2 regions of the Leptolyngbya sp. FACHB-541 genome follow, and region 1 is predicted to be linked to the other one. Evidence: riboswitches for the same ligand, from Rfam matches in the RefSeq annotation. Region 1 holds a riboswitch; the other holds the start of a gene.

Region 1 (4,417 bases):
TTCCGGGTACGTCCAAATCAGGCTCGTAAAAGAGGCAGGCATTCGTTTCATTCACTTCAGCCGACTTCTCCAGCCATTTCGCTGCTTCACCTTGCCGAAATAGCTCCACTGCCAACGGCACCATCTCTAGAGGGGTAGCTTCTACATGAGGATTTTCGCAGCAGCGACCACAGCCCGCGGGACAGTGAAGCTGAGTAGCTGCCTGAAATGCGCCGGTCTGCTGATCAATCTGTTCGTACAGATCTATGACTTGTTTAGCAATTTCGTCTATCGCTGTTTCCTTCGCCATACTTCTTGCAATGCAGGAAGAGGTGTAGCTACAAATCTAGATTGGCGATCGCCGGAATTCCTAAAACCGCGCAGGGAAACCCTTTGGACCATTGCGAAATTAGAGGATGGCGAACAGAACGGCAACCCAAAACAAGGACATCAGCAGATTCGGCGATCGCCACCTGCTTTAACTCCTCGGCGCAATTCCCAATCCGCAAGTGAGTATTTAGTGATCCGCGCCATTCCTCAGCTAGGCACCGAGCCTGCCAAAGAATCCGGTCTGCCTGCTCAAAGGGAGTTTCAGGACGGGTCAACGTTGCGGTACTAGAACGCTCTGTCTTGGAAGCATGCAGCAATTGTCTCCCACCATTTCCTTTAGAGTTCGATCGAGTTGTTTTGGTTAGGGTTGCAACCTCATCGACTACATAAACCACATGCACCGTTACTTGCTTTTGAGTTGCTAAACGAGTTTGGTGCGCCATCCAAAAAGTCAGATCTAGAGCCGTTTGGCTGCAAGGAGAACCCGTATAGCCAACCATCAGATTAATCGACTCTTGAGCTAGCTCCTGCGACTGAAAATTAGCTGCCGCAGACACTTCTGGCTCTGGTAACAGCAGCATTTGCTCGACCAGGTTGCGTTGACCTAGCGTACCTTGCAGACGAGCTAACATCGGTTTGATTTTCACAGCTTTGACCTCTCCACGAAGTGAACTAGAAATGAGAGGTGGGTCAGGAAAGAAGGACTGTACCCATCTGGATAGACTTGATCCAAACAGAAACACCCTACTTGAGGAGACTCCAGCGACTCTAGCTGTATTAGCAAGTTTAGGAATACTCCCGGTTTTACAACCTTGTAAGCCTAAACGACCACTTCTACAGATAGCTTAGTCAAATCCTTGAGTTCTCCTTCCAAAGCCGACGGAGTTAGCTGACGGGCTAAGACTGGAAGGTGTCTCTCTCATATTGAGATTAGCCCCGATAAACAATTGGTTCCTCCGCTTCAAACCTACCAATAGGTTTGGATTAGGCTCCCACTCAACTACTAAAACAGAACTGAAATAGAACCAAACGTGCGTGAATCTACAGAAGCATTCACCACTCATTTAGAGTACGAGATTTTTGGGCAAATGCCCATGGCAACTCATACAACGTTTGATAAATTAACATGTTTCGGGTGAGCTTCTAACTATCTTGCGGTAGATGCCTTATGGCTGAGGCGTTTGAGCCAATTAGCGATCGCCAATCTATCTCGATCTGCAATTGTCTTTTAGATTACATATTCGGGCTATTCAATACATATTCAACACATTGGGTTGACGAAGTATCTAACTAGAGGCTATCCTGTCATCAAACTGAATAGGTCAGCTTAATCCGGGTCTTGCGATTTTCTTTAACGCACTTCCTGGAACGGAGGAACCAAATTTGGGGCTTATCTCTGAGGTTAATTGAGAAGGACATCTCTCAGTCCTAGCCCGTCAGCTAACTTCGTCGGCATTGAGGGGAGATTGAAAGGTCAGCATTTTTTCACAATGCACCGATCTAATCATGATCCTGAACAGGCTTCAGCACCATTGCTGTGTCTGTTCAAACGTTTGAGCAGCGGGGTTTTTCCTGCGTCTGTCGGGCTGAGTCAGGTAGAGAACTGAGCAGTAGTCTATAAGCTGCTGCCTGACGAAGTCTGTTGCTCAAGTCAAGTTTGACCAGCGTGAGGGGCGATCGCTTTGCGGTGCGCCCCTTTTTCTTTGGAAGATGCAATTCTTAGAACAAATCGCTGTAGGGGCGAACGGCGGTTCGCCCTTACCTGTGTGTTATTCATCTAGAAAAACGCTGTAGCTGTAACAGTATTAAAATTAGAGCTTTAAGGCGATCGCTCAATTATGCTGCCTAGAGAAGAACTGCTTCAGGGAATCGAAAATCGAGACAGCGCTGCACGGGTCATTGACCAGGCAGATCAGGCTATCAAAACCTGGGAGGTGGTCTGTACCGATTTTCTTTCGCCGCCTGAGTTAGCTGAAGTGCAGCAAATGTTTGCACGGCTGACCGAGGTGCAACTGCTGGCTTGGGGAGGCTATCCGCAAGCCGAACGTCAGCGTGTGGCGATCGCTCGTCCTGAAATTCCTTTAGATCAGTCTCAGGTGGCGATCGCCGCGCTAGACATTGCCGGAAACTTTCTGTTTGACTCAGCGACTCATCGCGACTTTTTGGGTGCGCTGCTAGGCACGGGACTGGTGCGCGACAAGGTGGGCGACATCATTGTTTTGGGAGAACGGGGTGGACAGGCGATCGTCGTTCCTGAACTGGTCGAATTTCTGGAAATGAGTCTGACGCAGGTACGCTCAGTTCCCGTCAAAACACGGCAGATTGACCTGAGCGAACTGAAAATCCGGGAACCCAAAAAGAAAGAACTGACGACCGTAGAAGCTTCTTTGCGGCTAGATGCGGTTGCCTCTGCCGGGTTTGGCATGTCACGCAGCAAAATGGCTGAAATGATTAGTGGCGGAGATGTGCGGGTCAACTGGAAGGACGTTACCCAGCCCAGCCATCAGCTTAAATCGGGCGACCTGGTCGCGATTCGGGGAAAAGGGCGATTGGAAATTGGTGAAGTCGCTGTAACGAAGAAGGAACGCTATCGGGTGCAGTTGACTCGTTTTGTCTAAACTCGTTTTGTCTGAATCTAAAAAGTGTGAATGCACTTCTCATCAGATGCATTCACACACTCCATAGCGTTAAGAACGCCGTACATTCAAACAGCACCAATCCTTCCTGCGCCAGAGTGTTGCAACAATCCAGCCGCTTTGCTCCAGCGTGTCAGCGACGGGTTTTACCTGGTCAAGCAAAATGCCGCTGAAAATTCCCCAGGTGGTGGGTTTGACGATCGCTTCCATTTGCGGAATTAAATCAATGATCACTTCCGCCAAAATGTTGCAGAGAATTCCGTCTAATGGCTCAGACGTAAGCTCTGGCAGTCGCTCAATGCTGCCCTCAACCGCAACTAAACGGTGTGGCTCAATTTGATTTAGTTCGCGGTTGCTTTCGGTAGACATCACCGCCAAGGGGTCATTGTCAACCGCATAAATTTGTTTTGCACCGAGCAACAGTGCGCCAATCGAGAGAATGCCAGAGCCGCAGCCAATATCTGCAATCACGGCACTACCTGGCTCACCCAAACGCATCTCTAAAGACTCAAGGCAAAGCTGCGTAGTGGCGTGTGCCCCAGTGCCAAAGGCAACCCCCGGATCGAGCCGCAAAATCTTGCGATCGCTAGCCTCAGGATTGGGCAACCAAGCAGGATTGATCAGCAGGCGATCGCCCACCTCTTGAGGCTGCCAATGATCCTTCCAACTGCTAGACCAATCTTCCTCCTCAATCAAATGCCACTGCATTGCAGGAATCGGCAACTCGGCACACAGCGCATCCTGTCGCAACAGCAGCGACAAAGCCGCCAAATCTAGCAACTGCGCCTGCATTTGCGGCAGATAAGCCTTGATTAGGCAGGAATGCCCCTTAATCTCGCTGGAGGTACCCCGACAGCCAAACACCTCCAGCCGCCAAAACACCAAATCTTCCAAAACCGGATCACAGAGAATCTGAATTTCCCACCAGCTACTTGCCAAGGTTGCTGCCTTAAACTGAGTTACTTACCCATTGTATTTCAGCCCTGTCCTTGCACTGCTCTTAAAGCTTTTTGAGTTTAAAAACTTGATTCAAAACTCAAAAACCTAATTCTGAAGTTGAAAACCTAATTTACAGACATTTTCACTTGGATAAACCACAAACCCCTGTAAGGGCAGTTCGCGAACTGCCCCTACGCTATGGCTTACCTATTGGAGAATGGCTGTAAAACTCAAAAACCTAATTCAAAATTCGTAAACCAGGTCTAAAACTCAAAAACTTGATTTAAAACTCGCAAACCTGTTTTTGTTTACCTTTTCTAGAAAAAATACTGGTGAGGAAGGCGATCGCCCACTTCACTCCCTCAAAAACTTTATAACTTATCAACTTGACTAAATACCGTCCGCTCAGATATGCTCTCACGTTAAGGTTGTCTTTTTTACTTACGGCAACCCGGCTAAACCCAAGAATCTAGCGCCGCTCAAAGCTGTTACGAGCAGCAGTGAGCGACTAACCCCCAAACTGGTCTAAGCAG
Region 2 (4,417 bases), on a different contig from region 1:
GACATCTCTCGGATCATTCGGGGCAAGCTTTTCCTTAATATTCGGCCTATCAATCTGGTGTCAGTGATTCAAGCAGCGATCAAGTCTGCACAGCCTGCTTTCACGGCTAAAAATATTCAGATTCGGACAGTATTAGATGAATCAGCCACTTTCGTATTGGGAGATGGCGATCGCCTCCAGCAGATCGTTTGGAATTTGCTTGCTAACAGCACCAAGTTCACGCCTCAACACGGACTAATTGAAGTTCGACTAGAGCGCATTGCCACTAACGCTGTGATTACTGTAAGCGATACTGGGGAAGGCATTCGTTCAAATTTTCTGCCTTACGTTTTTGATCGCTTTCGTCAGGCAGAACAGGCCACCACTCGGTGTCACGGCGGATTAGGTTTAGGACTGGCGATCGTGCGTCAATTGGTAGAAATACACGGAGGAACGGTTGAAGCAGACAGCCCAGGCGAAGGGCAAGGAGCCACTTTCACAGTCACTTTGCCTTTGCTGGTAAACAAAGAGGAAGTCAGAGGATGGGAAGAAATTTACCCTTCCAACCTCTCACCCTTTCATCCCCTCCTGGGTTTGCAAGTTTTAGTAGTTGATGATGAAGCAGACAACCGTGAATGGATAGCTGTTGTGCTGAAGGATGCTGGCGCAAACGTCAAGACAGTCACCTCAGCCAATGAAGCTTTGCAAGTGATTCAACAGTCGCAGCCCGATATTTTAATCAGCGACGTGAGAATGCCAGAACAGGATGGCTATGCGCTAATTCGTCAGGTACGGGAAATCGAATCAGAGCGCCCAAACTTGATCCCAACTACCGCAAAGCACGCTCACCTTCCGGCGATCGCCTTAACTGCTTATGACAGAGAAGATGATGATCGCAAGCAATTGCTAGATGCAGGCTTCCAGCTTCAGCTACCTAAGCCAGTTGAGCCCACTGCACTGGTGGCAGCAGTAGTCAGTCAGATTAAGTGCGTTTGAGCCCGGGATGCTTTGCGTTACTGAACCACCACGTCTTCTGACTCTTGCAGCTTCTTCCCGATGCGAGGTTCTGTGCCTGCCATCAATCGCTGAATGTTGCTGCGGTGCCGCCAAATGACATAAAGCCCACCTGCGATCGCCAACAGCTGATAGGGCAAAGGCTGATTCAGTGCCACGATGAGAACACAGCCTGCGATCGCCGCCACAATCGATCCCAAGGACACAATTCTAAACAGCGCCAACACGACCCCAAAGGCTGCCAGTGCGCCCAACCCGACCATCCACGACATCGCCAACAAAACACCTAGCCCTGCTGCAACTGATTTGCCGCCGCTAAAGCCAATCCAGATTGATTTGCTGTGTCCAAAGATGGCAAGCAATCCAGCGATTGTTACCGCCCAGGGCACCCAGATTTCTAGATCAATCGATGCGGGAGTCGTAGCAACCACCGCTGGCAATGTATAGAGCCAACGCGTGAAGGCGATCGCCCCCACTCCCTTCAACACATCAATCAGCAGCACTGCCAGCGCTGGCAGTTTACCTAGCGTTCGCAAAACATTTGTCGCACCCGTCGAGCCAGACCCATGCTGCCGAATGTCAATTCCTTTCAATCGCCCAATCCAGTAGCCCGTGGGAATAGCGCCCAGCAAGTAAGCCACGACCACTACGATACCGCCCCACATTGCCCACGTCGCCATTAGGACAAGCCTCACTCAAAGCAAAAGCAAAATCAAACAGTGTTGCACCATCAGTTTACCGTGCTGTCACAGGCTTTTGTTTCGGTCTGTCAAAAGATGCATTGACGAGCCTAAAGGGCAGTGTTACCTTATTTGGAAATCGAATAAGTAAGTCAGCCTAATCTGGGCTTATGTTTGTTTGCGATCAGTCACAAGCAAAGTTCAGAACGGAGGAACCAAATTTTGGGGCTTATCATTGCTTGATGTAGGGTTTTCGGGTTTAGGGATGATCATTTTTCCCTTGATCTTCATCCTCCATCTTCAATGAGGGACACCTCTCAGTCCTCGCCCGTCAGCTAACTCCGTCGGCATTGAGAGGAGACTGAAGAATCAGCATTTTTACTACTGCTAGATACTTCAGTGTCCTCATGTGTATGCAAGGGACGCTTTTTTGTGCGCTCGAATCGGAGTGGCACAGCGTTTCTTAGTCTGCGATCGCCTCTCGCACTCTCAGGAGGATTCCATGCTGCTGCAATTCAACATTCAGGTCATTCTTGTCGCTGCTCAAGCAACGTGGCGGCGATCGCTTCGCCCAGCACTAGTGCGAGACTCTGTGCTGCTACCAATATTGGGGTTTGCAGGACTCATTCTGCTGTGGTGGATTATTGCAATCTTCCGAAGCGAACTCATGCCTACTCCCTGGCAAGCCCTGGTTGCAAACCTTGATTACATCCTGCATCCTTTCTACCGACGTGGACCAGGGAACTTAGGAATTGGCTGGTTGCTAGCAGCAAGCCTGCGCCGGGTCCTGATTGGGTTTGGGCTGGGTGCCCTGGTTGCCATCCCCGTTGGCTTCCTGATTGGTATGTCAAGGCAAGCCATGCTAGCGCTAAACCCGATTATTCAAATCCTCAAGCCCGTTTCCCCACTGGCTTGGCTGCCGATCGCCCTTGCTATCTTTAATCTGGCAAACCCTTCCGCCATTTTTGTTATTTTCATTACGTCACTCTGGCCCACCATCATTAACACAGCTTTGGGCGTATCTAGCGTTTCTAAAGACTACATTAACGTCGCACGAGTGCTAGAAATGCCTCGCTGGAGACAAGTCATTAAAATTATTCTGCCAGCCAGCTTGCCCTACATTTTCACCGGGCTGCGGATCAGTTTAGGGATTGCCTGGTTAGTCATCGTCGCAGTCGAGATGTTGACAGGTGGCATCGGCATTGGCTTCTTCGTTTGGGATTCCTGGAATCGACTCAACCTAAGTTCTGTATTTCTGGCAGTAGTTGTAATTGGGGTTACAGGACTGGTTTTAGATTACTTCGTCAGCAGAATCCAAGTTTGGGTAACGCATCGTCCTATCTCCCAAACCTAATCCTTTGGCTACAAATCAATCTGTGGAACGAGCTTCTTGACCGTTTTGACCAAGCAGAAAAACTGCTCTACAGGCAACCAGAAATTCTGAACTTTAGCTACTTTTTGCGTCACCCCATACCCAGCAAGAGGGCCGAGCATGACTACTCTTTTTGATAACCCCTGGAGTCGGCGGAGATTTCTCAAACGATTTGGCGCGACCGCAACCGGATTGGCACTAGCTTCCTGCGCCACAGGTAGCACCAGTTCAAACATCCTCACTCCCGCGGCCCAAGCGATCGATCAGGTTGTTGATCCCGGTACGTTAGAAAAGCCAAATCTGACTATTGGCTATGTCCCGGTCAATGACTGTGCGCCATTTGCGATCGCCCACGAAAAAGGCTTCTTCCACAAATATGGGCTAAACGTCAAGATGAACCGGGAAGCAAGCTGGGCCACCTCCCGCGATGGCATCATCTTTGGTCGCCTCGATGCCGCACCTGTCGTCTCTGGTGCAGTCACCAACGCCCGCAGTGGAGCCGAAGGCGCACGTCACGCGCCGCTGTGTGCCGCCATGACGATTCACCGTCACGGCAACGCCATGACCATGAACAAGGCGATGTGGGAGAGTGGCTTGCGTCCCTGGCAAGAATACAACGGTGACCTGGAAACTTTTGGTCAGGACTTTCGCCGACATTTTGGTAGCCTGCCTCCAGAACGGCGAGTTTGGGCAGTCGTCCTTAGTTCTGCCATTTATGAATACTTCATTCGCTATCTGTCAGCAGCAGCAGGGATAAATCCGCTAGATGAGTTTCGTATCATCATTACGCCGCCGCCCCAAATGGTTTCCAACATTCGCATCGGTGCAATGGAAGGCTACATGGTGGCAGAACCCTGGAACACCCGCGCTATCAGCGGCAACGAAGGCGTTGGTTTCACCTTTGCCCAGGGGCGAGAAATTTGGCAGGGGCACCCAGACCGTGTGTTGGGAGTAATGGAGTCCTTCATCGAAGAAAACCCCAAAACCTATCGCTCATTGGTCAAGGCCATGATTGAAGCCTGTCAATATTGCAGCAATCCTGACAACCGCCAAGAGGTTGCTCAAATCATCACAGGTATCTCCTACACGGCTGCCAAACCCAAAACCTGCCAGGCACCCCCAGCCATTACTGAAGACAACATTGGCTCTTTGCCTGACTGTGTTACCAAATTCACGGGAGCTGCCATCCTGGGGAACTACAACTACGGCGGGTTTGATGAAAAAGAGCGGCTAGTCGAAGCGCCTGACGAGACAACTATCTTCTTCGATATGCCTTCGACCGTTTCTACGGTACCCAATGATCACTCTACGTTTCTCTGGCAGTCGCAAAGCATTTGGCTTATGACCCAGGCTACCCGATGGGGACAAATTT

Evidence for each region. Region 1 has a riboswitch for cyclic di-AMP ahead of H6G00_RS28730 (photosystem II S4 domain protein). Riboswitches for the same ligand answer to the same signal wherever they lie in the genome.
Region 2: another riboswitch for cyclic di-AMP. It lies ahead of ntrB (nitrate ABC transporter permease); the one in region 1 lies ahead of H6G00_RS28730 (photosystem II S4 domain protein).

Annotation. Positions count from the first base shown of each region.
Region 1 covers NZ_JACJPC010000131.1:2,194-6,610, reverse strand. Annotated here, with positions in the region: gene H6G00_RS28740 (YkgJ family cysteine cluster protein) at 1-289, opposite strand, end outside; gene H6G00_RS28735 (universal stress protein) at 318-956, opposite strand; cyclic di-AMP (ydaO/yuaA leader) riboswitch at 1,169-1,310, opposite strand; cyclic di-AMP (ydaO/yuaA leader) riboswitch at 1,624-1,779, shown strand; gene H6G00_RS36325 (hypothetical protein) at 1,961-2,086, opposite strand; gene H6G00_RS28730 (photosystem II S4 domain protein) at 2,148-2,927, shown strand; gene prmA (50S ribosomal protein L11 methyltransferase) at 2,997-3,884, opposite strand.
Region 2 covers NZ_JACJPC010000112.1:24,527-28,943, forward strand. Annotated here, with positions in the region: gene H6G00_RS24540 (ATP-binding protein) at 1-975, shown strand, start outside; gene plsY (glycerol-3-phosphate 1-O-acyltransferase PlsY) at 993-1,673, opposite strand; cyclic di-AMP (ydaO/yuaA leader) riboswitch at 1,857-2,038, shown strand; gene ntrB (nitrate ABC transporter permease) at 2,176-3,027, shown strand; gene H6G00_RS36270 (hypothetical protein) at 3,036-3,167, opposite strand; gene H6G00_RS24555 (ABC transporter substrate-binding protein) at 3,166-4,417, shown strand, end outside.